4 regions of the Streptomyces roseoviridis genome follow, and region 3 is predicted to be linked to each of the others. Evidence: riboswitches for the same ligand, from Rfam matches in the RefSeq annotation. Region 3 holds a riboswitch; each other region holds the start of a gene.
The links. A riboswitch is a leader RNA that binds a small molecule or an ion and turns the genes downstream of it on or off. The one in region 3 is predicted to bind cyclic di-AMP.

Region 1 (7,339 bases), 1.0 Mb from region 3:
GTCCCCCCGCCTCGGCCACCTCCCCCGCCCCGCCCCGGCCTCGCCCCCCCCGGCGCCCCCCCGGGACGGTGAGGGGCCGCCTCGGGGCCGGCGGGTGCCTTGTACGGTCGGTGCATGAGCACGCCCCCCGCCCCCGAGCTCTTCACCTGGGAGTTCGCCACCGACCCGTACCCGGCCTACGCCTGGCTGCGCGAGCACGCGCCTGTGCACAAGGCCACCCTGCCCAGCGGGGTGGAGGCGTGGCTGGTGACCCGGTACGCGGACGCGCGGCAGGCCCTGGCCGACCAGCGGCTGTCGAAGAATCCGGCGCACCACGACGAGCCGGCGCACGCCAAGGGGAAGACGGGGATCCCGGGGGAGCGCAAGGCGGAGCTGATGACCCATCTGCTCAACATCGACCCGCCGGACCACACCCGGCTGCGCCGCCTTGTGTCGAAGGCGTTCACACCGCGCCGGGTCGCGGAGTTCGCGCCGCGGGTGCAGGAGCTGACCGACCGGCTCATCGACGGCTTCGCGGAGCGGGGGAGCGCGGACCTGATCCACGAGTTCGCGTTTCCGCTGCCCATCTACGCCATCTGCGACCTGCTCGGGGTGCCGCGCGAGGACCAGGACGACTTCCGGGACTGGGCCGGGATGATGATCCGGCACGGCGGGGGCCCGCGCGGCGGGGTGGCGCGGTCGGTGAAGAAGATGCGCGGCTACCTCGCGGAGCTCATCCACCGCAAGCGGCTCGACCCGGCCGACGACCTCATCTCCGGGCTCATCAGGGCCTCGGACCACGGCGAGCACCTCACCGAGAACGAGGCCGCCGCGATGGCCTTCATCCTTCTCTTCGCCGGGTTCGAGACGACGGTGAACCTGATCGGCAACGGGGTCTACGCCCTGCTGCGCCACCCGGAGCAGCGCGCGCGCCTCCAGGCGTCGCTCGCGGCCGGGGACCGGGGGCTGCTTGAGACCGGGGTGGAGGAGCTGCTGCGCTACGACGGGCCGGTGGAGCTGGCGACCTGGCGGTTCGCCACCCGGCCGCTGGCCATCGGCGGGCAGGAGATCCCGGCCGGTGACCCGGTGCTCGTGGTGCTCGCGGCCGCGGACCGGGACCCGGAGCGGTTCGACGCTCCGGACACGCTCGACCTCGCCCGGCGCGACAACCAGCACCTCGGGTACGGGCACGGCATCCACTACTGCCTGGGGGCGCCGCTGGCCCGCCTGGAGGGGCAGACGGCGCTCGCGACCCTGCTGACCCGCCTGCCGGACCTGCGACTTGGCGTCGAACCGGAGGAACTGCGGTGGCGCGGCGGGCTCATCATGCGGGGACTTCGCACCCTTCCGGTGGCCTTCGCCCCGGAGGGCACCGTCGCCCGGTGACTGACGCCACATCAGAAATGTGATCTTCGCGTGATCGGGGCTGCATCGGCTTGTGACTTCCGCTCACATGCCGCTACGTTCACCCGCAACCTCAGCAGTCACGCGAAAGGCTCTCCGTATGCGCTCCGGAAACGGACGTCACCGCAGACCCCGCCAGGCCCCCGCTCTCGTCGTCGCCGCGGGCGTCACCGGATCGGCCATGGCGCTGCCGTTGCTCGCCGCCGGTTCCGCCTCGGCCGCCGACGCGGCGACCTGGGACAGGGTCGCCGAATGCGAGTCGGGCGGGGCCTGGAGTGCCAACTTCGGCAACGGGCTGTACGGCGGGCTCCAGTTCACCCAGGAGAGCTGGGAGCGGCACGGCGGCCTCGCCTACGCCCCGAGCGCCGACCTCGCCAGCCGCGCGCAGCAGATAGCGATCGCCGAGAAGGCGCTCGCCGCCGGCGACACCCAGTGGGACACCTGCGCCCCGATCGCCGGCCTGACGAACGACGGCAAGGCTCCGGCCGTCGACCCGGGTCCCGGCGTCACCCCCAAGAAGTCCACGGGGCCCGTCCCCGAGTCCAACCGCACCGACGGCCTGCCGGCCGGCACCACCGGTACCGGGACCCCCGCCGCCGAGCCTTCGGCGACGGCCACGACCCCCGCCGCGCCGACCGCTCCGGCCACTCCGTCGACGGGTCCCTCGGCGGGCTCCCCGACGGGCCCCTCGACGGGGACCCCGACCGCGCCCGCGACCCCCGGCAGCCCCGTCGCCCCCGGCACCCCGGGCAGCGTCGTCACGCCCCGTACGCCCGTAACGCCGGATGCATCCGTTACGCCGGGTACGCCCGGTGCGCCGGGCTCGACCGCTCCCGGCACCGGCAAGCACCGGGGTGACGCCGCGACAGAAGAACCGGGCATGACGGACACCAGCTCCGAATCCGGGCGCCACGCGGCGCCGGCCGACGCGGCGAAGGGCGGAGTGACCGGCGACGATTCGGGCAAGACGGACGAATACACCGTCAAGCCGGGTGACAGTCTGTCGGACATTGCGCGGGAGAACGGTCTTCTCGGCGGCTGGGGCGCCCTCTACGACGCCAACAAGGAGACGGTCGGCGCCGACCCGGATCTCATCCTCCCTGGTCAGAGCCTGGAACTCCTGCCCGAATCGGCCCCGCTCGGAGGGTAGTTCGAGGGCTAATGTCCGTTCTGTGCGAGTGAGACATGGGTCTCTCTTGTCGAACGGGCGTGTCACGTCCGCAAACTTTGCTCGCGTCGCCCCTCACCTGCGCAAACACCACCTGACGGAGTGCAAGTAGGGGCGATTTTCCCGGCTTGAGGGTCTTTGAACTTCCCCCGGGTCTGTGTCTACGGTCGTGACCGCTCGCCACCGCGGGCCCCGCCGACCGGGAACGCCGAATCCTGCCGCCGGTCGATGGGAACAGTCGTCGCGCAAGCGCCGAAGGCAGGAGCGGGGGACCCAGGTAAGTCGCCGGCCCCGGCCGCCCGAGACGGGCGGCCGACGACCGGCTTGGGGTGAAGCCGCGTGCACGTCACGCGGCCGGGCAATTCCTCCCGGGTTCCGGACGGAACCGGGGAGGCCCCATCGGCCCGAACCCGACAGCTCACCTCGCAGGCGTCGGTGAGGGAGATTTCCATGCTGCTTTCCGGCAAGGGCAAACACCGTCGTTCCTCCAAGGCCACCCGGGCCGTCGCGCTCGCCGGTGCCGCCGGCGTCGCCATCGCCGCCCCGCTGATGGGCGCGTCCTCGGCCTCGGCCGCCACCGCCTCCGAGTGGGACGCCGTCGCCCAGTGCGAGTCCGGCGGCAACTGGTCCATCAACACCGGCAACGGCTACTACGGCGGCCTGCAGTTCTCGGCCTCCACCTGGGCCGCGTACGGCGGCACCGCCTACGCCCCCACCGCCGACCAGGCCTCCAAGTCCCAGCAGATCGCCGTCGCCGAGAAGGTCCTCGCGGGCCAGGGCAAGGGCGCGTGGCCGAGCTGCGGCGTGGGTCTGTCCGGCGCCTCGTACGACGGCGGCTCCGCCGAGCAGGCGCAGCCGCAGCCGGAGCGGAAGGCCGAGCAGCCGACCACCCGCAGCGAGCAGCGCACCGCGCCGAAGAGCACGGCCAAGAAGAGCGAGTCGAAGCAGACCGTCACCACCCCGACCGGCAAGAAGGTCAAGAAGGGCGACGGCGAGTACAAGGTCGTGACCGGCGACACCCTCAGCAAGATCGCCCAGGCGCACGGCGTCAAGGGCGGCTGGGAGAAGCTGTTCGAGCTGAACAAGGACGTCGTCCAGGACGCCGACCTCATCTACCCGGGCCAGCAGCTCCACCTGAAGTAGTCCGGCGACTGCCCCACCCCGCGGTGACCACCCCGGCCCGGAGCGCCCTTCCCCCGTGCGCTCCGGGCCGGGGTCTGCCCCGCCCCGCCCTACCGATGAGTAGGTGAGGGGGTTTCGACCCGAGATGCATGCCCTCGGGTCCTTTTTCGTCCCAGGGGGCGGGCGCCCGGCTGGCCGGAGGCCCCCGGGCGGTTAGGCTCTTGTCGCAAGGCGAACGAGACCTTGCCGCATGCGTCACAACCAGCGTCACATCCCAGAAGGAGATGCTCGTGCCGTCCATCGACGTCGTCGTAGCCCGGGAAATCCTGGACTCCCGAGGCAACCCCACGGTCGAGGTCGAGGTCGGCCTCGACGACGGCAGCACCGGCCGTGCTGCCGTTCCGTCCGGTGCCTCCACCGGTGCGTTCGAGGCCCTCGAGCTCCGCGACGGTGACCCCAACCGTTACCAGGGCAAGGGCGTGGAGAAGGCCGTTCTCGCCGTCATCGAGCAGATCGGCCCCGAGCTGGTCGGTTACGACGCCACCGAGCAGCGCCTGATCGACCAGGCGATGTTCGACCTGGACGCCACCCCGGACAAGTCCTCCCTCGGCGCCAACGCCATCCTCGGCGTCTCCCTCGCCGTCGCGCACGCCGCCTCCGAGGCCTCCGACCTGCCGCTCTTCCGCTACCTCGGCGGCCCGAACGCGCACCTGCTGCCCGTTCCGATGATGAACATCCTGAACGGCGGCTCGCACGCCGACTCCAACGTGGACATCCAGGAGTTCATGATCGCGCCGATCGGCGCGGAGTCCTTCTCCGAGGCCCTGCGCTGGGGCACCGAGGTCTACCACACCCTCAAGAAGGTCCTGAAGGACAAGGGCCTGTCCACCGGCCTCGGCGACGAGGGCGGCTTCGCCCCGAACCTCGGCTCCAACCGCGAGGCCCTCGACCTCATCCTCGAGGCCATCAAGCAGGCCGGCTACGTCCCCGGCAAGGACATCGCGCTCGCGCTCGACGTCGCCGCCTCCGAGTTCTACAAGGACGGCTCGTACAAGTTCGAGGGCAAGTCCCGCTCGGCCGCCGAGATGACCGAGTACTACGAGGAGCTCGTCTCCGCGTACCCGCTGGTCTCCATCGAGGACCCGCTGTTCGAGGACGACTGGGCCGGCTGGAAGGCCATCACCGAGAAGCTCGGCACCAAGGTGCAGCTCGTCGGCGACGACCTGTTCGTCACCAACCCCGAGCGCCTCGCCCGCGGCATCGAGGAGGGCTCCGCGAACGCCCTCCTGGTCAAGGTCAACCAGATCGGCTCGCTGACCGAGACCCTCGACGCCGTCGAGCTCGCCCAGCGCAACGGCTTCAAGTGCATGATGTCCCACCGCTCCGGCGAGACCGAGGACGTCACCATCGCCGACCTGGCCGTCGCCACCAACTGCGGCCAGATCAAGACCGGCGCCCCGGCCCGTTCCGAGCGCGTCGCCAAGTACAACCAGCTCCTGCGCATCGAGGAGATCCTCGACGACGCCGCCGTCTACGCCGGCCGCAGCGCGTTCCCGCGCTTCAAGGGCTGATCCGGCGAAAGCCCGGTTACCTACGTCCCCGCACTCGGTCCCGTACCGTGTGCGGGGACGTACGTTTGAACAAGGCGCGTGACACGGGGAGGCGCAGGACATGGCCGTGAAGGACCGGGACCGGTTCTCGACCGCGACCCGGATCAGGCTGCTCGGCGAGCAGACCGCCGCCCGTGTCTACCGCTCCCAGACCCGCCGCCAGGCCCGCCGCTCCCGGCTCACCGGCCGGGCGGCCTTCCTGGCCCTGGTGGTCTGCTCGCTCGTGGTGGCGCTCGCCTACCCGATGCGGCAGTACGTCTCGCAGCAGGGCGAGATCGCCGACCAGGAGCGCAAGGCCGCCGAGGCGGCGAAGCGGGTCGAGGAGCTGCGGGACGAGAAGGCCCGCCTCCAGGACCCGGCCTACGTACGGCGCCTGGCCCGCGAGCACCTGCACTACGTGATGCCGGGCGAGACCGGCTTCACCGTGAACGACCCCGACGCGGAGCACCGGCCCCGCACCGAGCAGGGCGCGACGGACCGTCCGTGGTACGACAACCTGTGGGACGGCGTGGACCGCGCCGACCGCCCCTGACGGCAGCCGTCACGACACCCGTCGCGGCACCGCACCGACGCCCGCACCGACCGACGAGCAAGGCAGACATGGAAACGCCCCCTCCGCAGACCGAACGCACCGAGCCCACCGACGCGGACGTCGCCGCGTTCCAGGAGCAGCTCGGCCGGCCGCCGCGCGGCCTGCGCGCCATCGCGCACCGCTGCCCGTGCGGCAACCCGGACGTCGTCGAGACCGCGCCCCGGCTCCCCGACGGCACGCCGTTCCCGACCACGTACTACCTGACCTGCCCGCGCGCCGCCTCCGCCATCGGCACCCTGGAGGCCAACGGGGTCATGAAGGAGATGCAGGCCCGGCTCGGCACCGACCCGGAGCTCGCCGCCGCCTACCGCGCCGCGCACGAGGACTACCTCGCGCGCCGGGACGCCATCGAGGTCCTGGAGGGCTTCCCCAGCGCCGGCGGCATGCCGGACCGGGTCAAGTGCCTGCACGTGCTGGTCGGTCACTCGCTCGCGGCCGGCCCGGGCGTGAACCCGCTGGGCGACGAGGCGATCGCCATGCTGCCCGAGTGGTGGGCGAAGGGCCCCTGCGTCACCCCGTGCGCCGACGCCGACGCCGATGCCGAAGGGAAGTCCTCGACGTGACCCGGGTCGCCGGAATCGACTGCGGTACGAACTCCATCCGCCTGCTCGTCGCCGACGTGGACCCAAAGACCGGTGAGCTGGTCGAGCTGGACCGACGGATGACGATCGTCCGGCTCGGCCAGGGCGTCGACGAGACCGGCCGGCTGGCGCCCGAGGCCCTGGAGCGGACCTTCGCCGCCTGCCGCGAGTACGCCGAGGTCATCAAGGAGCTCGGCGTCGGGGGCCCCTCCGACGAGGGCAAGGGGAGGATCCGCTTCGTCGCCACCTCCGCCTCCCGCGACGCCGAGAACCGGGCCGACTTCGTGAACGGGGTCGTGGAGATCCTGGGCGTCGAGCCCGAGGTCATCACCGGCGACCAGGAGGCCGAGCTCTCCTTCACCGGCGCCACCAAGGAACTGCGCGGCGACGACCGGTACCTCGTCGTCGACATCGGCGGCGGCTCGACCGAGTTCGTGGTCGGAAACCGGCACGTGGAAGCCGCGCGTTCGGTCGACATCGGCTGCGTGCGGCTGACCGAGCGGCACGTCCGCAGCGACCCGCCGACCGCCGCGGAGGTCGAGGCGATCGTGGCCGACGTCCGGGCGGCCCTCGACCTGGCGGCGGAGACCGTGCCGATCGGCGAGGCCGACACCCTGGTCGGGCTCGCCGGTTCCGTCACGACGGTCGCGGCGATCGCGCTCGGTCTGGACGCCTACGACTCCGAGCGGATCCACCGCTCCCGGATCTCCTTCGACCAGGTCGCCGAGGTCGTCGGGCGGCTGCTCGTCTCCACGCACGACGAGCGCGCCGCGATCCCCGTGATGCACCCGGGACGGGTCGACGTGATCATCGCCGGGGCGCTCGTCCTGCTGGAGATCATGGAGCGGACCGGGGCCGCCGAGGTGGTCGTCAGCGAGCACGA
Region 2 (7,339 bases), 3.2 Mb from region 3:
GATCACGGAGGCGGCGGGGACCGTGGTGGACCTCGGCTTCGCGGACGAACGGTCCGTCGTGCAGACCCGGTTCGCCACCACCTGCCTGGCGCTGCTGCGCGGCCGGCTGGGCCTCGCGCCGGCCGACCTGCCCGAACAGGCGGAGCGCGCCCTGCGGGCCGAGCTGCCCCGGGGCGCCGCCGAGGCGGGCCAGTTCACCTTCCTCGGCACCGGCTGGACGATCGGCCTGGCGAACGAGGCCGCGCTGAAGCTGCGCGAGGCGTCCAACGTGTGGACCGAGTCGTACGCGGCGATGGAATACCGGCACGGGCCCATCAGCATCACCGGCCCGGACAGCGTCGTCTGGTTCCTCGGCGAACCGCCCGCCGGACTGCCGGCGCAGGTCCGTGCCACCGGGGCGACCCTCGTGACCTCCGATCTCGACCCGCTCGCCGACCTCGTCCGCGCCCAGCGCCTGGCGGTGGCCCTCGCCGAGGCCCGGGGCCTCGACCCGGACCGGCCGCAGGGGCTCACCCGCTCGGTCGTCCTGGACGCCGCCCCGAGCGGCCCCCGGCCGTGACGCGGACGGACGGGCCGGCCGGCCCGTGACGCCCGCGGTGCCGGACGCGCCGGACGCGGACGGCCTCGCCCGGTGCCGGAGGGACGTACGGGGCGGATGGCGGCGGCTCCGGCGGGGACCGGCACCCGGGCGGCCCCACCGCGCACCGCGACGCGGACGCGGCGCCGGCGCGGGAACCGGCCCGCACCCTCCGGCGGACCGTTCCTCCCCTCACCGCACCGCCCAGCAAGGAGAGACCTCATGCCCCTGGTAGGAACCGGCGCCCTCGTCCGGCCCGCCGCCGACGCCGGACACGGCGTCGGCGCGTTCAACGTCGTCCAGCTCGAACACGCCGAGGCCGTCGTCGCCGGTGCGGCGGCGGCCGGTTCCCCGGTGGTCATGCAGATCAGCGAGAACGCCGTCCGCTACCACGGCGCCCTGGCGCCGCTGGCCGCCGCCGTGCTGGCCGTCGCCGAGGCCGCTCCCGTGCCGGTCGCCGTCCACCTCGACCACGCGACCGACGCCGCCCTCGTCGCCCAGGCCGTCGAACTCGGCTTCTCCTCCGTCATGTTCGACGCCTCCGCGCGGGACTACGCGGACAACCTGCGGACCACGGCGGAGGTCGTCGCCCGCTGCCACGCGGCCGGCGTGTGGGTGGAGGCCGAGCTCGGCGAGGTCGGGGGCAAGGACGGCGTGCACTCGCCGGGCGCGCGCACCTCACCGGACGAGGCCGTCGCGTTCGTCGCCGCCACCGGCGTGGACGCGCTGGCCGTGGCCGTCGGCACCTCCCACACGATGCTCACCCGTGACGCCGTGCTCGACTTCGAGCTGATCCGGACGCTGCGGGCGGCCCTGCCCGTGCCGCTCGTCCTGCACGGCTCCTCGGGCGTGGCCGACGAGCACCTGACGCTGGCGGTCGCCCACGGCATGACCAAAATCAACATAGCCACGCACCTCAACCACGTCTTCACCACCGCCGTCCGGCGGACCCTGGCCGAGAACCCGGCCCTGGTCGACACCCGGCGCTATCTCGCCCCGGGCCGCGCCGCCATGGGCGAGGAGGTCGCCCGCCTGCTCACGGTGCTGAACGCCCCGGTCGTCCGGCCGGCGGTGGACCGCGTGGAGACGGGCAGCCGCCCGTCCGGCCGCGTACGGTGAGGCTTCCCGGTCCCGGCCTGCGAAGGGAGCAGCGCGGTCATGGGTGACCTTCTCCTGATCCGCCACGGTGAGACGGCGTGGAGCGCCGCCGGGCGGCACACCGGGCGCACCGACCTGCCGCTGACACCGGCGGGCGAGGCGGAGGCGCGCACGCTGGCCCCGTACTTCGAGGGGCGCCCCGTCGCCTTCGTCCTCACCAGTCCGCTGCGCCGCGCCCGGCGGACGGCCGAACTGGCCGGGCTGCGCGGCGCTGAGACGGACGAGGACCTGTCCGAGTGGGACTACGGCGGGTACGAGGGCCTGACCACGGCCCGGATCCGCGAGGACAGGCCCGGCTGGTCGCTGTGGCGGGACGGCGTTCCGCCGCATGCGGACGGGCGGCCGGGCGAGGGCGCCGAGGACGTCGGGCGCCGGGCGGACCGCGTACTGGAGCGGATCGCGCCCCTCCTCGCGGACTCGTCGGAGGACGGCGTACTGGTCGCGCACGGACATCTGCTGCGGGTGCTCGCCGCCCGCCACCTCGGTCTGCCGCCGACCGGGGGACGGCTGTTCCTGCTGCGGACGGCGACGCTCGGGCGGCTGTCCACGGAGCACGGCCTCCCCGTCGTCGCGGGATGGAACGAGCGCCCCCTCCCCCGTCCCCACGGCTGACCCGCCGGGCGCGGGCCCCCGGACGGCCGCCCCCCCCAGGAGCTCCCGGGACCGCGACGGCGGCTGCGCGAACGCCGCCCCGCCCCGGGGCACCGGCCTCGCCGTGCGCGCACGCCCGGCGGGCGGCCCCGGGCGGCCCGCCGGGCGGGTGGGGAGCCCGTCGGCGGGTAACCGGGCGGGGGCGAGGGCCGGCCTCCTGGGCCGAACCGCCGGGCACAGAAGAGGAGCGACGTCATGCGAACCTCCGAGTCGATCGCCGGACTGCTGCGCGCGCACGGACGCACCTACGCCGAGGAGGCCGGCATCAGCCTGCGCGACAAGCCGGCGCCGCTCTACCAGCTCCTCGTCCTGACCGTGCTGTCCTCGGTCCGGATCAGCGCCGGTACGGCCACGGCGGCCGCGCGCGAGCTGTTCTCGGACGGGCTGCGCACGCCGCGGGCCATGGCGGACTCGGCCTGGCAGCGGCGGGTGGACGCCCTCGGGCGTGCGCGCTACGTGCGCTACGACGAGAGCACGGCGACCGCGCTCGGCGAGGGCGCCGAGCTGGTCCTGGACCGCTTCGGCGGGGACCTGCGCAAGCTCCGGGAAGAGGCGGGCGGCGACCGGGACGCGCTCCGCTCGCTGCTGCGGGAGGTGCCGAGGATCGGGCCGGTCGGCGCCGGCATCTTCTGCCGCGAGGCCCAGGCCGTCTGGCCGGAGCTGCGCCCGTTCTTCGACGAACGCTCCCTCGCGACCGCCGGGGCCCTCGGGCTCCCGCACACCGCGGCCGGTCTCGCCCGCCACGTACCGCCGGACGACGTGGCCAGGCTGGCGGCGGCGCTGGTGCGCACGCGTCTGTCGGGCGGTATTCGGGAGGAGGGCTCGCGACCCGGCGCGTGAGGGACGGCGGGAGCCGGTGCCGAGTGGCGCAGGTGCTGTGGGGTGCGGAGCTTACGGGGGTTCGGAGCTGCTTCGTGGGTACCGCTTCGCGGGCTTTGAGAGCGTTGGTGGGGGTTTGCCCGGACGGTGACGGGCTAGACGCGGAGCGAGGACGACGGCGTACCCGCTCGACGACGCACCGGGGCGACGGCGTCCGCGACCCGATCACCACGCCGAAGGAGAGGTCATGAGCAGGATGACGAGCGGTTCGCCCCGCACGGTCCAGCCCGAGGACGACATCCTGGAGCAGCTGCTCGAACAGCACGACCGGATCCGGCAGCTCTTCGCCGAGACGCTCGAATCCGAGAAGGACGCCAAGCAGCAGTGCTTCGACGAGCTGCGTGCCCTGCTCGCCGTCCACGAGACGGCCGAGGAGATGATCCTGCGGCCGGTGGCCAAGCGGGTGGCCGGCAAGGAGGAGGCCGAGGCCCGGAACGAGGAGGAGTCGCAGGCCAACAAGAAGCTGGCCGAACTGGAGCAGCTCGACGTGCACAGCCCGGAGTTCGACGCCCGGCTCAGGGCCTTCCAGCAGGCGGTCGAGGACCACGCGCGGCACGAGGAGCAGGAGGAGTTCCCCCGGATCCGCGCCGAGTGCGGCATCGACGACCGCCGTTCGATGGGACGCCGGCTGCGGACCGTCGAGCGCATGGCCCCCACGCATCCCCATCCCCGGACCGCCGGGTCGCCCGCCGCCCAGTGGACGGTCGGCCCGTTCGCGGCGCTCCTGGACCGCGCGAAGGACGCGCTGCGCCGCGAGTGACGCCGCTACCGCCCGGACGCGCGGGAGACGGTCGTGGTCCCGTCGGTTCGGACACGGCACGGGGCCGGGGCCCCGAGGGCGAGGAGCTCCGCGGCCTGGACGGCGAGTGAGCCGCCGCGCTGGCCTGATGAGCACAGGACCGCGCCCGCCGGAAGGCGGGCGCGGTCCTGTCGGTTCCGTAACGGCTCAGTAGGCGCCGAAGACGTTGTCGATGGAGCCGTACCGGTCGGCCGCGTAGTTGCAGGCCGCGGTGATGTTGGCGACGGGGTCGTACGGGTCGAAGGGGGTGCCGGCCACGTGGTAGGCCCGGAACGTCGGGTCGATCACCTGGAGCAGGCCCTTGGAGGGGGTGCCGGCGGCGGCGTTGGAGTCCCAGTTGTTGATGGCCAGCGGGTTGCCGGAGGACTCGCGCATGATGTTGCGGTAGATGCCGTCGTAGCTGCCGGGGATGCCCTTGGCGGCCATGATGTCGAGCGACTCGCGGATCCACCCGTCGAGGTTGTTCGCGTAGGTGGCGGCCTTCGGGGCCGCCGCCCGGACCGCCGCGGCGGGGCGTGCCGCGGCGGCGCCCTGGGCCGAGGAGCGCTTCACCGTCGTGCGCTCGGCCGAGCGGTCGGCGCGCGGCGCGGACTTGTCCCTGCCCTTCGCCTCGGCGTGGACGGTGAGCTTCAGGCCGGGCCTGATGAGGCTGGGGTCGGCGCCCACGGCGGCCTGGTTGTCGCGGTAGAGCTTCTTCCACCCGCCCGGCACCGCGTACTTGTGCGCGATCTTCGAAAGCGAGTCGCCGGAGACGACGGTGTACTTCACCAGTCCGGTCTTCGGCGCCGTTTTGACGGTGGCCGCCTTTACGACTGCGACGGAGGGCGTTCCCTGCGGAGCGACCGCTCCGGCGCTCGTCGCCCCGGCCAGCGGCAGGGCGAGTGCCGCGCTGCCCGTGAGGCCGGCGGCGGCGAGACCACGAGCGAGCGGGGCGTTCTTGGGGCGACGGTGCTTCCCGTGACCACGCATGGCGAGTTCCTCTCCTTCGCCTGCGAGGTGAGCTGTCGGGTTCGGGCAGGAGATGCCCGGCCGCGGCGCGCGCGGCTTCACCCCGAGCCGTGTCCGTGACGCCGGACACGGCGGAGAACGTGGGTCCCCCGCTCCTGCCGGAAGGGTCGTGAGTGTGGTGACCGGACGGTGGCAGGACTCGGCGTTTCCATCCGGTTGACGCGTGACCGTATGCGAAGACAAAGCGCGATAACAAGACGGGAATTAATCAAAGCAAATAGGTGAGGAAGATCAACGGAAAGGATCATCCCGATTTTCCGGCGACGTTTCGTCAACACTTTTCCGCGTTCTCGCACTTGACGCCCCGTCGGGCTCACGGCCGTTCTTCGCGGCGTGATTCAGATCACCCGAGGGGCGGGGTCCGCCTTTTACCGGAGGAATACCGCCCTTGCGTCACTCAATTCACCATTCCGGCATTGAGGATGAATAAGAGGACATCGACCGATTTGCCCTTGCTGCCGTCCCGCGCCCCCAGGGGCGGCAGCGCGTAGCGTGGAGGTGTCGGGGCCCTTCCGACGGCACCTCGCCGTCCCGCCCCACGGTGGGTGATCATGAACCGATCTCGTCGCGCTGTCCGTCCCCGTAACGGTGCCCGTGCCGGTCCCGGCTCGCGCCGGGCCGTCGTGCTCGTCGTGGCCGTCGTCATGACGGTCGTCGGGGTGCTCCTCGGCTGCGCTCCCGGCACGAGTCGGAGCGCCGACGGGAAGTCGCAGATCCCGGCATCCGCCTCGCCGCCGCCGGCGGAGCGCGCGAGCACGTCCCCGCCCGCCTCGGCGCCCGTGCCCGCACCGCCCCCCACCCCGGTCCCACGGCCCCGGCCGGCCGACCTGGACATACCGTCCATCGGGGTCAGGGACCTGCGGGTGGTGCCGTACGAGGGCACGACCGACGACCGGGCCGGCACCCGGATCCAGGACCGTGGCGTGGCCGCGAGCCCCTACGGCAGGCGCGGCGGAGTGGGACCGGGCGACGTCGGCAACTACCTGGTGACGGCGCACCGGCTCTCGGCCGGCGGACCGCTGCGGGACCTGCCGGCCGTCGACGTGGGCGACCGGGTGTTCGTGACCGCGGGCCGCGAGGTGTACGAGTACCGGATCACCGAGACCCGTACCACCTCCTTCCGCTCCGCGCGGTCCCTCGCCGAGCAGCGTGCCGCCGTGCCCGGGGCTCCGGGCGAGAAGCCCACGCGCGCGGTGATCACGCTCTCCACCTGCGCGACGCCGGAGGACGACGCGGCGGGCAACTACTGGCGGGACGCCCTGGGCAACCCCGAGCACCGCATCGACAAGATCGGCGTACTCGTCTCGGTCCGCCCCGCGTGAACGCCCGGCGATGTGCCCCGGTGCCCGGTGGCTCCGTGCCCGGTGACGCGGTGACCGGTGATTCGATGCCCGGTGACGCGATGCCCGGTGCTTCGATGCCCGGTGACGCGGTGGTGACTCGGTGACTTCCTGACCGAGGCGGCTCGCCCGGCTCAGTCGCCCGGTCGCGCGTCCGGTCCCCCGTCCGCGCTCTCCTCGGGCCCGTCGCCGTCCGTACGGGCCGCTCCCGCGTCGTGGCCGGCCCCGCCCGTACCGCCCGCCTCTTCCTCGCCCGGACCCTCGCCCGCACCCTCGTCGGCGTCCGCGTCCTCGTCCTCGCTCAGCGGCATCAGTCCGATGCACTCGGCGTCGATCTGGTCGGCGATCTCCATGAGCCCGGTCGCGAGGGACAGCACGGTCGCCGGGTCGTGGTCCTCGTAGCCCTGGTCGGTGGCCTGCAGCCAGCCCGCCGCGACGCGGCGCAGCAGGCCGGTCATCTGGTCGGCGGGGACCAGGAGGTGGCCGTCCGCAAGGACGATGAAGGACGTGGGCGCGTTCACGGTGCGGCCTCCGGGCGGACGACGACGACAGGGCACGAGGCGTGGGCGACGCATTGCTGGCTCACGGAGCCGAGGAGCAGACCGGTGAAGCCGCCCCGGCCGCGGCTGCCCACGACGAGCAACTCCGCTCCGGCCGACGCGTCGATCAGCGCCTCGGCCGGCCGGGCCCGGACCACGTGCTCGACCACCGGCACCTCGCCGACCGGGATGAGCACGGTCCGTATCTCGTCCGACAGGGCCCGGCGGGCCGCCTCCTCGTCGAACGCGGCGGAGACCGGCGGCGCGGAACGGCCCACGGCGCCGGGGACGTCGTACGCCGCCACCACCTCCAGGGTCGCCCCGATCAGCCTCGCGTGCCGGGCGGCCCACCGCAGGGCCCCGTACGAGGAGTCCGACCCGTCCACGC
Region 3 (7,339 bases):
CCAGCCCCGCCGCAGCCGCGTCACGGCGGGGCAGGCCGAGGCCATGCTGAAGCGGTGGCCGGACTGGGGGCTCGACATCGACGGCAAGCGGGTGCTCGACCTGGACGAGATGTTCGGGGGCCTGCCGGTCGTCCTGGAGATCGGCTTCGGGATGGGCGAGGCCACCGCGCAGATGGCCGCCGCCGACCCCGGCACCGGCATCCTCGCCGTGGACGTGCACACCCCCGGCCAGGGCAACCTGCTCGGGCTCGCGGACCGGAACGGCCTGACCAACGTCCGGGTCGCCAACGGCGACGCGATCATCCTGCTGCGCGAGATGCTCCCGTCGGAGTCCCTCGCCGGCTGCCGGGTCTACTTCCCGGACCCCTGGCCCAAGAAGCGCCACCACAAGCGCCGGCTGATCCAGCCCGACTTCCTCACCCTGCTCGCGCCCCGGCTGAAGCACGGCGGGCTGCTGCACTGCGCCACGGACTGGGAGCCGTACGCGGAGCAGATGCTGGAGGTCCTCGACGCGCACCCCGACTTCGAGAACACCCAGGAGGACGGCGGCTACGCCCCGCGCCCCGGGTACCGGCCGCTGACCCGCTTCGAGGGGCAGGGGCTCGACAAGGGGCACGTCGTCCACGACCTGCTCTTCCGCCGCCGCTAGCCGGAGCCCCCGGCCTCCCTCGGCCTCCCCCGGCGCCGCTCCGGTTCGCCTACCGGCGCGGCAAGGCGTTTTCCACAGGCGCCCGAACCGGGTTTTCCACAGGCGGCGGGAACTCCCTCGCCGCTGTCGGCGGGGCTCGTTAGGGTCGTTGCGTGTCGTCGAACCCCATCGCCGGTCCTGCCGCCGAGCCCGTCCCCGCCCAGTCGCACGTCCACGCGCCCGTCCACTCGCCCGTCCACGATCCCTCTCAGTCCCAGGGGACCGTGCCCGCACCCGCTCCCGTGCCCGCGCTCGAGAGCGACCAGCCGGACTTCACGGCCGTCCCGGAGCGTGCCAAGTGGCGGTACAAGCCGCGCAAGGCGTTCTGGCGCAGCCGGCTGGTCCGGGCCGTCGCGCTGATCACCGTGCTCGCGCTGTGCGCGCTGGCGATCCTCGCGCTGGTGCGGGAGCAGACCGGCACCGAGGGCTTCCTCGTGGGTCTCGGCCTCGCGGTGCTGCCGGTGCCGCTGCTGATGGCCGCGTTCCGCTGGCTCGACCGCGTCGAGCCGGCCCCTTGGAAGAACCTGTTGTTCGCGCTCGCCTGGGGCGCGTTCGCGTCCACCCTGGTCGCGATCCTGGCCAATTCCTTCGCCGTGGAGTGGATCAGCAGCGCCACCGCCGACCCCGGCTCCGCCGACACCCTCGGCGCGACCGCCGTCGCCCCCGTCGTGGAGGAGACCGCCAAGGGCGCCGCCGTGCTGCTGCTCTTCCTCTTCCGCCGCCGGGACTTCACGGGTCCGGTCGACGGGCTCGTCTACGCCGGGTTCACCGCCACCGGCTTCGCCTTCACCGAGAACATTCTCTATCTGGGCAACGCCTTCGGCGAGGACCAGGAGTTCGGCGCCGCCGGTCTCGGCTCGATCACCGTGGGCACGTTCTTCGTCCGCATCATCATGTCCCCGTTCGCGCACCCGCTGTTCACCTCGCTCACCGGCCTCGGCTTCGGCTTCGCCGCGCTCCTCCCGGTCACCGCGAGGGCCCGCCGCACCCGCCTGGTGCTGCTGCCCCTGGGCGGCCTGCTGCTCGCGATGGGCATGCACGCGCTGTGGAACGGCTCGGCGACCTTCCACCCGCTGGCGTTCCTGCTGGTGTACGGGATGTTCATGGTGCCGGTGTTCGCGCTGCTCACCTGGCTGGCGATATGGAGCCGGCAGAAGGAGCTGCGCACGATATCCGGGGAGCTCCCGGCGTACGCGTCGGCCGGCTGGCTCGCCCATGACGAGCCGCTGGCGCTCTCCTCGATGCGGGCCCGGGCCCTCGCCCGCGGCTACGCCGCCCGCAGTTTCGGCAAGCCGGGTGCGCAGGCCGTCGGCGAGTACGAGGCGTTCGCGACGACGCTTGCGTTCCTGCGCCACCGGGCCCGGCGCGGGCAGGCCGCACCGGACTTCACGGCCCGTGAGCAGGAGCTGTTGCACCACCTGTGGCAGCGCCGCCAGGTCGCCTCGCCCGCGCTGACCCACGCGGCCCGGGTGACCGGCCGGGTGTGGGTGCCGCCGCAGTACCTGGACTACGGCGGCTACAACCCGTACCGGAGCTGACGGGGCTCAGGCCCCCGACGCCTCCGAGACCGCGGGCGTCTCGGAGGCCGCGGTCAGCGCGGCGAGCTCCGCGTCCGTCAGCCGCAGGCCGGCGGAGTCGACGAGCGCCGGGAGCTGTTCGACGGTGCGGGCCGAGGCGATGGGGGCGACGACGGTCGGACGGGAGGCCAGCCAGGCCAGGGCGACGGCGGCGACCTCGGCGTCGTGCGCCTCGGCGACGGCGTCCAGGGCGGCGAGCACCTTCTGTCCGCGCTCGGTCTCCAGGTGCTTGGCGGCGGTGCCGGCGCGCACGCTTGCGACGGTGGCGCCCGGCCGGTACTTGCCGGTGAGGAAGCCGGACGCGAGACCGAAGTACGGCACGGAGGCGAGGCCGGCCCGCTCGGCGGTGTCCAGGAGCGGGCCCTCGTAAGTGTCGCGGGAGACCAGGTTGTAGTGGGGCTGGAGGGCCACGTAGCGGGCGAGGCCCTCGGCCTCGGCGAAGTCGAGGGAGGCGCGCAGCCGCTCGGGGGAGATGTTGGAGGCGGCGACGGCACGGACCTTGCCGTCCTTCACCAGCTGGTCGAGGGCGGTGACGATCTCCTCGACGGGCACGGACTCGTCGTCGTAGTGCGTGTAGTAGAGGTCGATGTAGTCGGTGCCGAGGCGGCGCAGCGACTCCTCGGCGGCGGCCTTGATGGTCGTGGCGCTCAGCCCCTTGAAGCGGGGGTGGGCGCCGACCTTGGTGGCGACGAGGACGTCGGAGCGGTTGCCGCGGGAGGCCATCCAGCGGCCGATGACGGTCTCCGACTCGCCGCCCTCGTTGCCCTCGGCCCACGCGGAGTAGACGTCGGCGGTGTCGACGAAGTTGCCACCGGCGGCGGCGTAGGCGTCGAGGACGGCGAAGGACTGCGCCTCGTCGGCGCTCCAGCCGAAGACGTTGCCGCCGAGGGCGAGCGGGAAGACGTGCAGGTCGGAGGTGCCAAGCCGGCGAAGAGAAGTCATGCGTGGATCAACCTTCCGTGAGGACACCGCTATTCCGGCCGGGGATCATCCGGATCGGCCGCCCGCCCCCGGCCTCCCGGCGGCACCGGCCGGCGCGAGCTCCGGCGCGACGGTCGCGAACCGGTGGGCCGCCCGTGGCCGGACGGTGCCGGGGGCCGCAAACCGGTGGGCCGCCCGTGGCCGGACGGTGCCGGGGGCCGCAAACCGGTGGGCCGCCCGTGGCCGGACGGTGCCGGGGGCCGCAAACCGGTGGGCCGCCCGTGGCCGGACGGTGCGGGGGACGCGGGGCGCACTAGACGGACAGGCCCTTGGAGCGGAGCCAGGCCGCCGGGTCGATGCCGCTGCCGGACGGGGTGTGGACCTCGAGGTGGAGGTGGGGGCCGGTGACGTTGCCGGTGGCTCCGACGCGGCCGATGGTCTCTCCGGTGCCGACCGACTGGCCCGCGCTCACCGTCATCGACGACAGGTGCGCGTACCAGATCTCCGTACCGTCCTGGAGCTCCAGGACGATCCGGTAGCCGTAGGAGCCGGACCAGCCCGCCGACTTGACCGTGCCGCTGTGGACGGCCTTGACCGGGGTGCCGGTGGGGGCCGCGAAGTCCAGGCCGGTGTGGTAGCCGGAGGACCACATGGAGCCGGACTCGCCGTAGGTCGAGGTGAGCGTGTACGAGGAGGTGGGCAGCGCGTAGCTCGCGGCGAGCTTGGCCAGGCGCTCGGCCTCGGCCTTGGCCGCGGCCTCCTCCTCGGCCTTCTTCTCGGCCTCCGCGGCCGCCTGCTCCGCCGCCTGCGCCTTGGCCTCGGCCTCGGCCGCCGCCTTCTCGGCAGCGGTCTTCTCCGCGGCCGCCCTCTCGGCGGCGTCCGCGGCGACCTGCTGCTGCTCGGCCTGCTGGAGGATGCGGGCGCGCAGCGCCTCGCCGGCGTCGGTCCGGGTCTGGGTCCCGGCGGCCTCGGCGCCCGAGCCGCCGCCGTCGGTGGTGAAGGTGAGAGCGGTGAGCGGCTGGGTGTCGTTCCCGCCCGCGATCGCGTCCGAGCCCCCGTCACCGCCGGCCCCGCCCTCGGAGCCCTTGTCGTCCGCGCCGATCAGCGCGCCGACGCCCGGCAGGTCGGCGGCGTCGGGAAGGTCGACGTCCGGCAGCGCTATGGAGACCGGGGGCTTCTGCTGGGCGGTGGCCAGACCGCCGGCGCCGACCGCCGCGATGACGCCGACGCCGAGCACGGTGGAGGAACGGGCGAAGTTGGAGCGCTGCTTGACGACGCGGTGGCGCCCGCCGGAGCGGCTCCGGTCCCTGAGGGATTCCTCGGTGGGATTCCACTCCTCCGCGTCCGCGCCTGCGGCGCCCGGCGCCCCCGAGGTGTCGAAGTAATCGAAGGGGGTATGCGGAGCAGGGGTGTTGGAGGCCACGGAGGCGCTCTCCTTTCCTTCCTTCTCGCCTACCGGGTTAGCTGACGGGTTCGGAGCAGGAAGGTCTCCTACGGGCGGCCGCACGGGTGCGGTGGGGCCCGATTCACCCCAAGTGGTGGTTCCCCGGTTCCCTTGCGGGATTCGGCGCGTGCGCACGGTGCCGTCTCTTGCGACGGCTGGGACGACCGCGCTGCGTTATCGAACGTTAATAGACGCGGCCACCCGATTCCAAGCCGTTCCCCTTGATCATTAGCTGAATTGGTAGGGAAATGCCCGAGTTGACCCCCCTTCAGAAAGAGGTCAGGACCAAACGCTCGATCTGACGTTACGTCAATTGTTATCGGAGCGACACCTCGCCACTACGCCCCGTCACGGCGCCGATCCGCCCTCCGGCGGCACCACCGGCATGGTCCGCCGCCGCTCCGGTTGCCCCGCCGCCGGGCGGCTCACCGCGAGCAGCGCCATGTCGTCCGTCGTGCCCCCGCCCGTGTGCCGGCGCACGTCCGCCACCAGCGCGTCGAGCAGCTCCTCGGGCCCGGGGAAGATCCGCCCTGCGAGCCGTTCCCCGGGGTCGTAGAACACCCCCGCCCCGTCCCGGGCCTCCGAGAGGCCGTCCGTGTAGAACAGCAGCGTCGCCCCCGGCGGGTACGGCGTCTCGTCGGCCCGGTCCGGCCACACCCCCAGATCGCCCATGCCCAGCGGCAGCGCGGCCTCGCTCGGCCGCAGCACCTCCACGCCCCCGTCCTGGAGCAGCAGCAACGGCTCGGGATGCCCCCGGTTGACCACCCGCACCACCCGGTCACCGCCCGGGATCTCCGCGAGCACCGCCGTGGTGAACCCTTCGAACGCGTCCAGCCCGTCGCGCCGGGTGCCCTCCCGGGCCAGCGCCCGCTCCAGGCGCGCCGCCACCCCCTCCAGCGTCTCCTCCTGCTCGGCCGCCTCGCGGAAGGCGCCGATCACCACGGCCACCGCCTCCACCGCGTCCAGACCCTTGCCCCGCACGTCGCCGACCACCAGCCGCACCCCGTGCGGGGTGTCCTGCACCGCGAACAGATCGCCGCCGATGAACGCGTCCGCCTGCGCCGCCTCGTAGCGCGCGGCGATCTGGAGGCCGCCGATCCGCTCCGCGGGCGCGGGCAGCACCGCCTTCTGCGCCGTCTCGGCGATCACCCGTGCCGAGGCGAGCCGCTCGCCGCTGCGCCGCACCACCCGGCCGATCAGCAGGGCGAGCCCGGAGACCGTGGCGACGGTCAGGGTCTCCGTCAGGGACGGGATCCGCATCACGGTCCCGTTGTAGACGTGCAGGCCGATGCCGGCGACGACGGCGGCGATGCCCGTGAGCAGCGTCGTCAGGGTGGAGAAGAGCGGGGCCGCGATCAGCGGCGCCGCCGAGAACAACGGCGCCGCCGTGTACTGGGGCGGGGTCAGCGTGTCGAAGACGACCCCGCCCACGATCAGCAGCGGAGGCAGCGCCCGCAGGAAACGCCGGGCGCCCCGGTACTGCCCGCCCGCGGGACCGGCGGACGCGGCCCGTACGGCACCGGACGACGAGCCGGAGACCCGGCCGGACGACCGCCCAAAGGGCCCGCCGCGGCCCCCACCGCGGGGCCCACCGGCCGAAGGTCCGGCGGACGCACCGAAGGGCCGGCCGGAAGCCGGACCGCCCCGGCCGCCCCCGGACGACGTACCGGCGGACGCACCGGACGACGGACCGGCCGACGGGTCACCGCGCCCCGCACCGGCGGGCGCACCGGGGCGGGCGGCACCGGAACGGCCACGCCCGCGCCGCATCCCCGCTCGCGCCACCTGTGCTCTCCCACCTGGACATGCCCGGACCCGCCCGGTCGCGGACGGACCCGCGCCCTCCCCAGGGTGCCGTCAGGCCGAGCGGCTCGGCGACTCCTCCTCGGCCGGTTGGCGTACGGGCGGCGGCTCGGCCAGCCGCCCGCCGCGGGCCAGCAGCGCCATCGCCCCCGCGCACCCGAGGCCGACCGCGCACAGCACCAGCCAGGGCACCACCGACCACCCGGTCACGTCGAGCAGGGCGCCCGTCCCCAGGTTCCCCAGGGTGATGCCCACCCCGCACACCGTGTTGTAGAGCCCGTAGTGGGTGGCGACCCAGCGGTTCTTCGACAGGGCGACGACGGTGTCCATCTCGTACGGGTAGAGCACCGCGTTCGCGACCGCCAGGACCGCCGTGCACAGCAGCAGCCCCACCAGCGAGCGCCCGAGCGCGGCCGGAACCAGGAAGGCCCCGCCCATCAGGGCGAGTCCGAGCACCAGGCACCGCTCGCGCGACAGCCGCGCCGAGCACCAGGCGGTGATCCGCAACTGCCCGGCGAGCGCCACGAGCGCCGACACCACGAACAGCGCCGTGGTCGCCCCCGTGCCGCCGGCGGCGAGCGGCAGCGCCAGATAGACCTGGAAGGACAGCACGTACGAGCCGGTCATGCACAGCGAGAACAGCCAGAACGTGCGGTGGGCGAGCACCGTACGGAACTGCCCGCGCCGCTCCTCTCCCCACGGAACCTCGGCCTCCACGGCTCGCCGCACCGGCAGATGCCGCAGCTGTACGAGCGTGAGCGCGGCGAACAGCACCGCCGCCACCGTGCACGTCAGCCGGAACGACACCCCTGTCAGGGCTACCCCGACCAGCGGCCCGAGCAGGATGCCCGCCTGGTAGTACACGTTGAACAGGGCGAACGCCTCCACGCGCCGCTCCCCCGCCTC
Region 4 (7,339 bases), 3.0 Mb from region 3:
GCCAGCGGCTGCATCGTGCGCAGGTGCACCTCGCGCCCGCCGGCGATCCGCACCTCGACGTCGGGGCAGACGAACCGCACCATCGCCAGGATCCGCAGACAGCGCTGCGGGGTGAGGTTCCACTCCTTGGCGAGCGGGGTGCCCTCGAAGGGGATGAGGAAGTTGACCGGCACCGAGTCCGAGTCCAGCTCCCGCAGCGCGAACACCACGTCGACGAGGTCCTCGTCGCGCTCGCCCATGCCCGCGATGAGCCCCGAGCAGGCCGAGAGCCCGGCCGCGTGGGCCTTCTGCACGGTGTCCACCCGGTCCGCGTAGGTGTGGGTGGTGGTGATCTCCCCGTACGTCCCCTCGGACGTGTTGAGGTTGTGGTTGTACGCGTCGGCCCCGGCCTCCTTGAGCCGCTCCGCCTGCCCGTCGGACAGCAGACCGAGGCAGGCGCAGACCTCCACGTCCTCGTTCTGCTCCTTGATGGCCTCGATGGTCCTGCCGACCCGCTCCACGTCGCGGTCCGTCGGACCACGGCCGCTCGCCACCAGGCACACGCGCTTCGCGCCACCCGCGACACCGGCCGCCGCCGCGGCCGACGCCTCGTCGGGCTTCAGCCACGTGTACTTCAGGATCCCGGCGGTCGAGCCGAGCCGCTGGGAGCAGTACGAGCAGTCCTCGGGGCAGAGGCCCGACTTCAGGTTGACGAGATAGTTGAGCTTCACCCGGCGCCCGAACCACTGGCGCCGCACCTTGCCGGCCGCGGCCACCACATCGAGCAGGTCGTCGTCGGATGTCGCCAGCACGGCGAGCGCTTCTTCACGGGTCGGCAGCTCGCGCCGCAGCCCCTTCTCCACCAGCGTGTTCAGCAGGTCCATAAGGGCTGATCCTTACCTACGGCAGACCCCCGGGCCAAGGAAGAGAAGAACAAACAGAGCGGTTTGAAGTGTGTGTATGGCCACACCCTGTCGCCGGCCCCGGACCGTTAGGGTCTGTGCGCCGCCTACCGAAGGATCGCCATGCCGCCGTACGCCGAGGACCGCACGGACCCCCGCCGGGCCGCGTTCGACTGGACCGAGGCCGCCGCACGGCAGCGCGCGGCGGCGGGCCTGGTGCGGACCCTGCGCCCCCGGGCGGCCGAGTCCGGCCTCCTGGACCTGGCGAGCAACGACTACCTCGGCCTCACCCGGCGCCCCGAGACCACCGAGGCGGCGGCCGAGGCGGCCCGCCGCTGGGGCGCGGGCTCCACCGGTTCGCGGCTCGTCACCGGATCGACCCGACTGCACGCCCTCCTCGAACGCGAACTGGCCGACTTCTGCGGTTTCGAGGCGGCCCTCGTCTTCTCCTCCGGCTACACCGCGAACCTGGCCGCGCTCACCGCCCTGTCCGCCCGGGACGGCCTGATCGTCTCCGACGCGGGCAACCACGCCTCGATCGTCGACGGCTGCCGGCTCGCGCGGGCCGAGACGGCCGTGGTCGCGCACACCGACCCGGAGGCCGTGGCGAAGACCCTCGGCGCGCATCCGGACCGCCGCGCGCTGGTGGTCAGCGACTCCGTCTTCTCCGTGGACGGCGACAAGGCCCCGCTCCCCGCCCTGGCGCGGGCGTGCCGGGAGCACGGCGCGGGCCTGGTCGTCGACGACGCCCACGGCTTCGGCGTCCTCGGTGACGGCGGGCGCGGCGCCCTGCACGAGGCGGGCCTCGCGGGCGACCCGGACGTCGTCGTGACCCTCACCCTCTCCAAGTCGCTGGGCAGCCAGGGCGGTGCGGTGCTCGGACCGGCCCGGGTGATCGAGCACCTGGTCAACGCGGCCCGCACCTTCATCTTCGACACCGGTCTCGCCCCCGCCGCCACGGCCGGCGCGCTCGCGAGCCTGCGCCTGATCGAGGCCGAACCGGGCCTCGCCGCCCGGGCCCGTACGGTCGCCACCACCCTCCACCGGCTGCTCACCGAGGCCGGGCTCACCGCCGCCCGGCCCGACGCGGCCGTGGTCTCGGTGCGTGCCCCGGGCCCCGACGAGGCGCTGCGGTGGGCGGCCGACTGCCGCGAACTCGGCCTCGCCGTCGGCTGTTTCCGCCCGCCGTCGGTGCCCGACGGCATCTCCCGGCTGCGTCTGACCGCCCGCGCGGACCTCGACGACGCGCAGATCGAACGGGCCGTCGACACCATCCTGAGGACCGCGCCCGAGGGAGCCTGACCCGCTGTCAGTGCCGGTGGCTACGGTGATCACATGAGTCTTTCCCTGAGCCCGTTCCTGCTCGACATCAAGGCCACGCACGCCCTCGTCGGTTCGGGCGACGAGCAGTTGCTCCAGATCATCCACGAACGGTTCGCCGACGACCTGGCGCGCGACGACGACTGGTTCTCGTCCTCGATCGCCGACGGCGCGCCGACCGCCTCCGAGGCGCTGCGCGCCGTGATCGCCGGCGGCCCCTTCGAGGGAAGGAAGGAGCACTCCTTCCCGTACGGCTACGCCTACAAGCGGCTGTGCTCCCTGACCGGGTCCTTCCTCGACAACTCCTGCTTCTCCCCGTTCCGCGGCGCCTGGCTGGAGACGGTCGACGAGGGCCTGAAGGCCCTGCGCATCACCGCGGTGTCGCTGACGGACTTCGGCTACGGGGACGCCATGCCGGACCCGATACCCACCTACGACCTGCCGAACTGCGGCGAGTGGACGCACGAGCAGTGCCTGGCCGCCGTCGAGCAGTTCGAGCAGACCAAGCGGGACGGCCACGCCCCGCCGCTCGACCCCGAAGTGGTCGACGCGGTCATGGACGTCATCGGCTGGCTCCGCCACGCCGCGGCCCGCCCCGGCTTCGGGGTCATCGGCTTCGTCTCCTAGGGCGCGTCGGGCCGGTTCCGCGGACGGCGGCGCGGGCGCGGGCCGGGCGTCGGGGCGTCGGCCGGACGGGGGCCAGGCGCCCGCCGGGTCCGGCGTACGGCGCCGTATTCTGAGGCGGGCGACGCCGGCACCGCCGAGTCGCGCCCGGCGCCCGACGCCGCCGGGCGCCGTCCACGCCGGGGTCCGAACACCCGGCCGACGATCGGAGCCGTCACGTGATCAGCCCGGCCGCGATGGGAGGAGTGGCCCTGGTCGAGCTGGGCATGGCCCTGACTCCGGGACCGAACATGATCCACCTCGCCTCCCGCGCCATCACCCAGGGGCGCAGGGCCGGCCTGGTCGGCCTGAGCGGGACCGCGGTGGGCTTCGTCTGCTATCTGCTGGCCGCGGCCGCGGGCCTGTCCGCGCTGTTCGCCGCCGTGCCGCTCGCCTTCACGGTGGTCAAGCTCGCCGGGGCCGCCTACCTGGCCTACCTGGCCTGGGACATGCTCAGGCCGGGTGGTCGTTCGCCCTTCGCCCCGGCCGGGGACCTGCCGCCCGTCTCCGACGCCCGCCTCTTCTCGACGGGGCTCCTGACCAATCTGCTCAACCCCAAGATCGCCCTCATGTACGCCGCTCTGCTGCCCCAGTTCATGGACCCGCAGGCGGGTCCGGCCTGGGCACAGCTCCTCCAGCTCGGCGCGGTGCAGATCGTCGTGGGGGTCACGGTGAACGGTCTGATCATGCTGGGTGCCGCACGGGTGTCGGGCTACCTGGCAGCGCGGCCCCGTGTGATGACCGCTCAGCGCTTCGCGGCGGGCGGCCTGCTCGGTGTCTTCGCGCTGCGCACGGCCCTGACCCGTACGCCCGTCTCGGCCTGAGACGGGCCCCGCGCGCCGGTGACACCGGCGACAGCAATGACCCGGTGACAGCAGTGACACCGGTGACAGCAGTGGCACCGGTGCTGCTGTGACGGTCCCGAACGCGAGGGGGGGGAGCGGCACCCGGTCGGGGCCCGGCCGTCAGTGGGCGGGACCACCCGGTCGGGGCCCGGCCGTCAGTGGTCGTGGCCCGTGTCGGCGGGACCGCGTCCTTCGTCGGAGCCGTCGGGTCCCTCTCCGGCCTCACCCCTGCGTCCGTGCGGGCGGCGCTGTTCCTCGCGGCCGAGGCCCGGGGACTGCCGCTTGGCGTCCATGCCGTGGTCGTCGGGCGCGGCGTCGCCGAGACGGCCCCGTGCGGCCTCCTCGGCCTCCCTGCGGGCCTCGGCGTCGCCGCTCTCCCCGACGGCCTGGGACGGGGTGGTGCGGGGCGGCCGGTCGGCGGGCAGCGTACGTCGGCGCTCGTGGTGGCTCATGATCACCCTCCTGGGCTCTGGATGCGGGGGACGGGTGTGTACGCGGCTGCCCCGCCGGATCAGGGTGAAACGCTCCGTTCGGCGTCCCGTGACGGAGCCAGCACGAAGGCGTGGCCGGCCGGGTCCGTGTAGCGGCGCACGTCGGTGCGCCGGTCGAGCCGGGTGCCGTTGCGTTCGGCGGCGACCGGGCGGGCGCCCAGGGAGATCGCCTCCCGCTCGGCCTCGTCGAGCGCGTCGGCGGCGACCAGGATGTGCAGATGGGCCTGCTGGGAGTCCTCCGGGCGCGGCCAGCTCGGCGGCGCCTGGCCGGGGTCGCGGCGGATGCCGAGGGCGGGGCCGGCGGAGGAGTGGAGCAGGAGCAGGTCGGGGTCGCCGTCGGCCGGTTCGACGGTGGCGCCGAGCAGGGCGGCGTAGAAGCGGGCGAGGGGTTCGGGATCGCTGCTGTCGAGGACGAGGAGGGTCGTCTTGGAAACGGTCATACGGTCCGTCTGCCCGCTCAACGGCCGTGCAGGCATGGCGAGTCGGGCGTGCACCCGGTCCGCTGGGCTCGCGTGCACCCGGTCCGCTCGGTTCGCGCGCCCCGGTCGCCCCTGGGGCCCGGCGCCGATCCGCTCGCCCGTCGGACGGTTCACTGCTTCGAGCGACAGTCATCCGTATATCGCGGTGGATCGCCCCTCGGGACGGCACGATCGGTGGCACTCTGACGCGAAGCGCAATCCGGGCGGGGCCCGGTGGGAAAGGGACAGCGTCGCCATGGCAGACCACCAGGAAGCAACCCTCACGCTGCCGAGCGATCCCGCCTCGGTCGCGACCGCCCGGCGGTACGTCGCCGAGGTCCTCTCCTCCTGGGGCCTCGGCGACGGCACCGACATCGCGGACTCGGTCCGGCTGATCGTCTCGGAGCTGGCGACCAACGCCGTGCAGCACACCTTCGGACAGTCGCCCACCTTCACGGTGGACGTCAGCCTGGAGCGGGACGAGCTGCTGCGCATCGGGGTCACGGACAGCCATCCGCGCTGGCCCCAGCGCCTCCCGGCGGCGGTCCAGCAGGACAACGGCCGTGGGATGGTCATCATCCGCTGGCTGGCCGCCGAGGCGGGCGGCCGGCTGTCGGTGACGCCGACGGCCGAGGGCGGGAAGACCGTCTGGATCGACCTGCCCTGGCCGGCGGCGGTTCCCGGCTGACGTCAGCGGACCCGGCCGTAGAGGACCTTCGACGTCCAGATCCGGTCGAGCTTCACCCAGGAGCCCTGCTTGGGCGAGTGCCAGATCTTGTTGTTACCCGCGTAGATACCGACGTGGTACACCCTTCCACCCGAGTGGAAGAAGACGAGGTCCCCCTTCTGCCGGCTGGACGCGGAGATGTGCCGGGTCTTGTTGTACTGCTGCTGCGCGGTGCGGGGCAGCGTCTTGCCCGCCTTCTTGAACGAGTAGAGCGTGAGGCCCGAGCAGTCGAAACGGGTGGGGCCCGCGGCGCCGTACTTGTAGGGGGATCCCTTCTTCGAGGCCGCGACGTTCAACGCCTTGCCGGCGTACGAGGTCGCGGCCTGGGCCTCCGGCGCGGCTCCTGGGGCGAGCAGCGTGCCGCCGACGGCGGCGAGGGTGAGAGCCGAGACGGCTCCGGCCCGGGACAGCAGGGACGGGACATGAATCTGCGCAGTCATGCGCAACCCTTCGTCAGCCGCCTGTGAAGGATGACCTGTCGGGTTCGGGCAGGCGAAGATGCCCGGCCGCGGCTGCGGCTTCACCCCGAGGAACGTCCCCCACTGCGCGAGACGTCCCGTATTGCTCGGGTCCTCCACTCCTGCCGATCCACTCCTGTCGACCAGACGTCCGGGACGGCGGCAGGACTCGGCGTCCGCCCGGACCGCCCCGCCTCGGGTGGCGGGGGCTTGTCGTCGACAGGGATCTTGACTCACACACTGGCCCAAATCCGAGCTGAAACGGCGATATGTGAGGCTCCTCACGACTGATCCATACGGGTGGACAGTCGGGTTTCGGGGTCAGCGATGTTTGCCGGACGAGCCGTTCACCAGGGCTGGAACGCCCGATTCCGCCAGATGCGTACACCCGCTGCGCAACTCACCTGAGTTACATGTCGATACGTCGACTACGCCGAACGAGGGAGAGATTCCGTGGTCCCCGTGCCCCGAGTGGACCTCGACACGACACGCCCCCCTGTCAACTCACCTGGTCCCCGGGGACGGTGACGCGCCCCGTGCGCCGCTCTCCGTCCAGGGTCCTGAGCGCACGCGCCAGCGTGTCGGCGTGCACCTCGCTCTCGCCCCGCATGTGCATGAGCGTCAGCGCGTCCCGCAGCGCCGCCGCGCGGCTCACCAGCGCCTGCGCCGCACGCAGCGCCCCATAGGTATGCGAGGTCCTGGATGGATTGATCCGGCCCAGCAGATCGACTACTTCGAGGTACGCGTCGACGAACTCGCCCTCGGCGCGGGTCAGTGCGGGCAGCGGCGGCAGCTCCGGGAGCACGTCGGCCTCACTCGTTCCCGGCGTCCGCGAGCCCGCGGCGGCTCTCGACGACGTGGTCCACCAGGCCGTACGCCACCGCTTCCGCCGCGTCGAGGACGGTGGTCCGGTCGATGTCGGCGTCGACGCGCTCGCGGTCCCTTCCGGTGCGCTCGGCGAGCAGTCCGGCGACCAGGGCGCGCTGTCGCAGCAACTCCCGTGCGTGGATGTCGAGATCGCTCGGCTGTCCGCGCAACGGCTCGTCCAGCGTGGGCTGCTGGAGGACGATCCGGGCGCCCGGCAGCGTGAGCCGCCGCCCGGTGGTGCCCGCAGCGAGCAGCACCGCGGCGGGGCCGACCGCCTGGCCGAGGCAGATGGTCTCCACCTCGCAGGAGACGGTGCGGATCGTGTCGTACACCGAGGTCATCGCGCTGATCGAGCCGCCGGGGGAGTTGACGTAGAGGCTGATGACGCTCTCCGGGGCGGCGTGGTCGAGGTACAGGAACTGCGCGATCACGTCGTTGGCGGAGGTCTCGTCGATCGCCGTGCCCAGGAAGACGATCCGCTCGGAGAGCAGCTTCGAGTACGGGTCGAGGGTGCGGGTGCCGAGGGCGGTGCGCTCGGTGAACTCCGGAAGGACATGTCGCATGGTGCTCCGCATGACGCTCCTCCTTCTGTAAAAAATGTACAGGACGTACAGCCCGTAAGATGAGGA

Region 1: it holds a riboswitch for cyclic di-AMP, as region 3 does, so the genes downstream of both, ABD954_RS20700 (transglycosylase family protein) here and ABD954_RS16060 (M23 family metallopeptidase) in region 3, are expected to answer to the same signal.
Region 2: it holds a riboswitch for cyclic di-AMP, as region 3 does, so the genes downstream of both, ABD954_RS01700 (transglycosylase SLT domain-containing protein) here and ABD954_RS16060 (M23 family metallopeptidase) in region 3, are expected to answer to the same signal.
Region 4: it holds a riboswitch for cyclic di-AMP, as region 3 does, so the genes downstream of both, ABD954_RS29845 (C40 family peptidase) here and ABD954_RS16060 (M23 family metallopeptidase) in region 3, are expected to answer to the same signal.

Annotation. Positions count from the first base shown of each region.
Region 1 is NZ_BAAAWU010000001.1:4,554,663-4,562,001, forward strand. Features, by position in the region: gene ABD954_RS20690 (cytochrome P450 family protein) at 115-1,365, shown strand; gene ABD954_RS20695 (transglycosylase family protein) at 1,484-2,533, shown strand; cyclic di-AMP (ydaO/yuaA leader) riboswitch at 2,792-2,998, shown strand; gene ABD954_RS20700 (transglycosylase family protein) at 3,002-3,694, shown strand; gene eno (phosphopyruvate hydratase) at 3,958-5,244, shown strand; gene ABD954_RS20710 (FtsB family cell division protein) at 5,345-5,815, shown strand; gene ABD954_RS20715 (DUF501 domain-containing protein) at 5,884-6,438, shown strand; gene ABD954_RS20720 (Ppx/GppA phosphatase family protein) at 6,435-7,339, shown strand, end outside.
Region 2 is NZ_BAAAWU010000001.1:371,598-378,936, forward strand. Features, by position in the region: gene ABD954_RS01675 (SIS domain-containing protein) at 1-559, shown strand, start outside; gene ABD954_RS01680 (class II fructose-bisphosphate aldolase) at 800-1,696, shown strand; gene ABD954_RS01685 (histidine phosphatase family protein) at 1,736-2,347, shown strand; gene ABD954_RS01690 (endonuclease) at 2,582-3,226, shown strand; gene ABD954_RS01695 (hemerythrin domain-containing protein) at 3,453-4,025, shown strand; gene ABD954_RS01700 (transglycosylase SLT domain-containing protein) at 4,212-5,033, opposite strand; cyclic di-AMP (ydaO/yuaA leader) riboswitch at 5,038-5,192, opposite strand; gene ABD954_RS01705 (class E sortase) at 5,624-6,394, shown strand; gene ABD954_RS01710 (DUF6213 family protein) at 6,547-6,933, opposite strand; gene ABD954_RS01715 (universal stress protein) at 6,930-7,339, opposite strand, start outside.
Region 3 is NZ_BAAAWU010000001.1:3,552,014-3,559,352, forward strand. Features, by position in the region: gene trmB (tRNA (guanosine(46)-N7)-methyltransferase TrmB) at 1-649, shown strand, start outside; gene ABD954_RS16050 (PrsW family intramembrane metalloprotease) at 913-2,226, shown strand; gene ABD954_RS16055 (aldo/keto reductase) at 2,233-3,207, opposite strand; gene ABD954_RS16060 (M23 family metallopeptidase) at 3,500-4,609, opposite strand; cyclic di-AMP (ydaO/yuaA leader) riboswitch at 4,622-4,766, opposite strand; gene ABD954_RS16065 (PP2C family protein-serine/threonine phosphatase) at 4,979-6,088, opposite strand; gene ABD954_RS16070 (MFS transporter) at 6,488-7,339, opposite strand, start outside.
Region 4 is NZ_BAAAWU010000001.1:6,591,540-6,598,878, forward strand. Features, by position in the region: gene bioB (biotin synthase BioB) at 1-863, opposite strand, end outside; gene ABD954_RS29815 (8-amino-7-oxononanoate synthase) at 1,005-2,183, shown strand; gene ABD954_RS29820 (DUF7691 family protein) at 2,217-2,828, shown strand; gene ABD954_RS29825 (LysE family translocator) at 3,044-3,688, shown strand; gene ABD954_RS29830 (hypothetical protein) at 3,865-4,161, opposite strand; gene ABD954_RS29835 (VOC family protein) at 4,221-4,640, opposite strand; gene ABD954_RS29840 (ATP-binding protein) at 4,915-5,346, shown strand; gene ABD954_RS29845 (C40 family peptidase) at 5,349-5,825, opposite strand; cyclic di-AMP (ydaO/yuaA leader) riboswitch at 5,829-5,949, opposite strand; gene ABD954_RS29850 (hypothetical protein) at 6,343-6,648, opposite strand; gene ABD954_RS29855 (ATP-dependent Clp protease proteolytic subunit) at 6,656-7,285, opposite strand.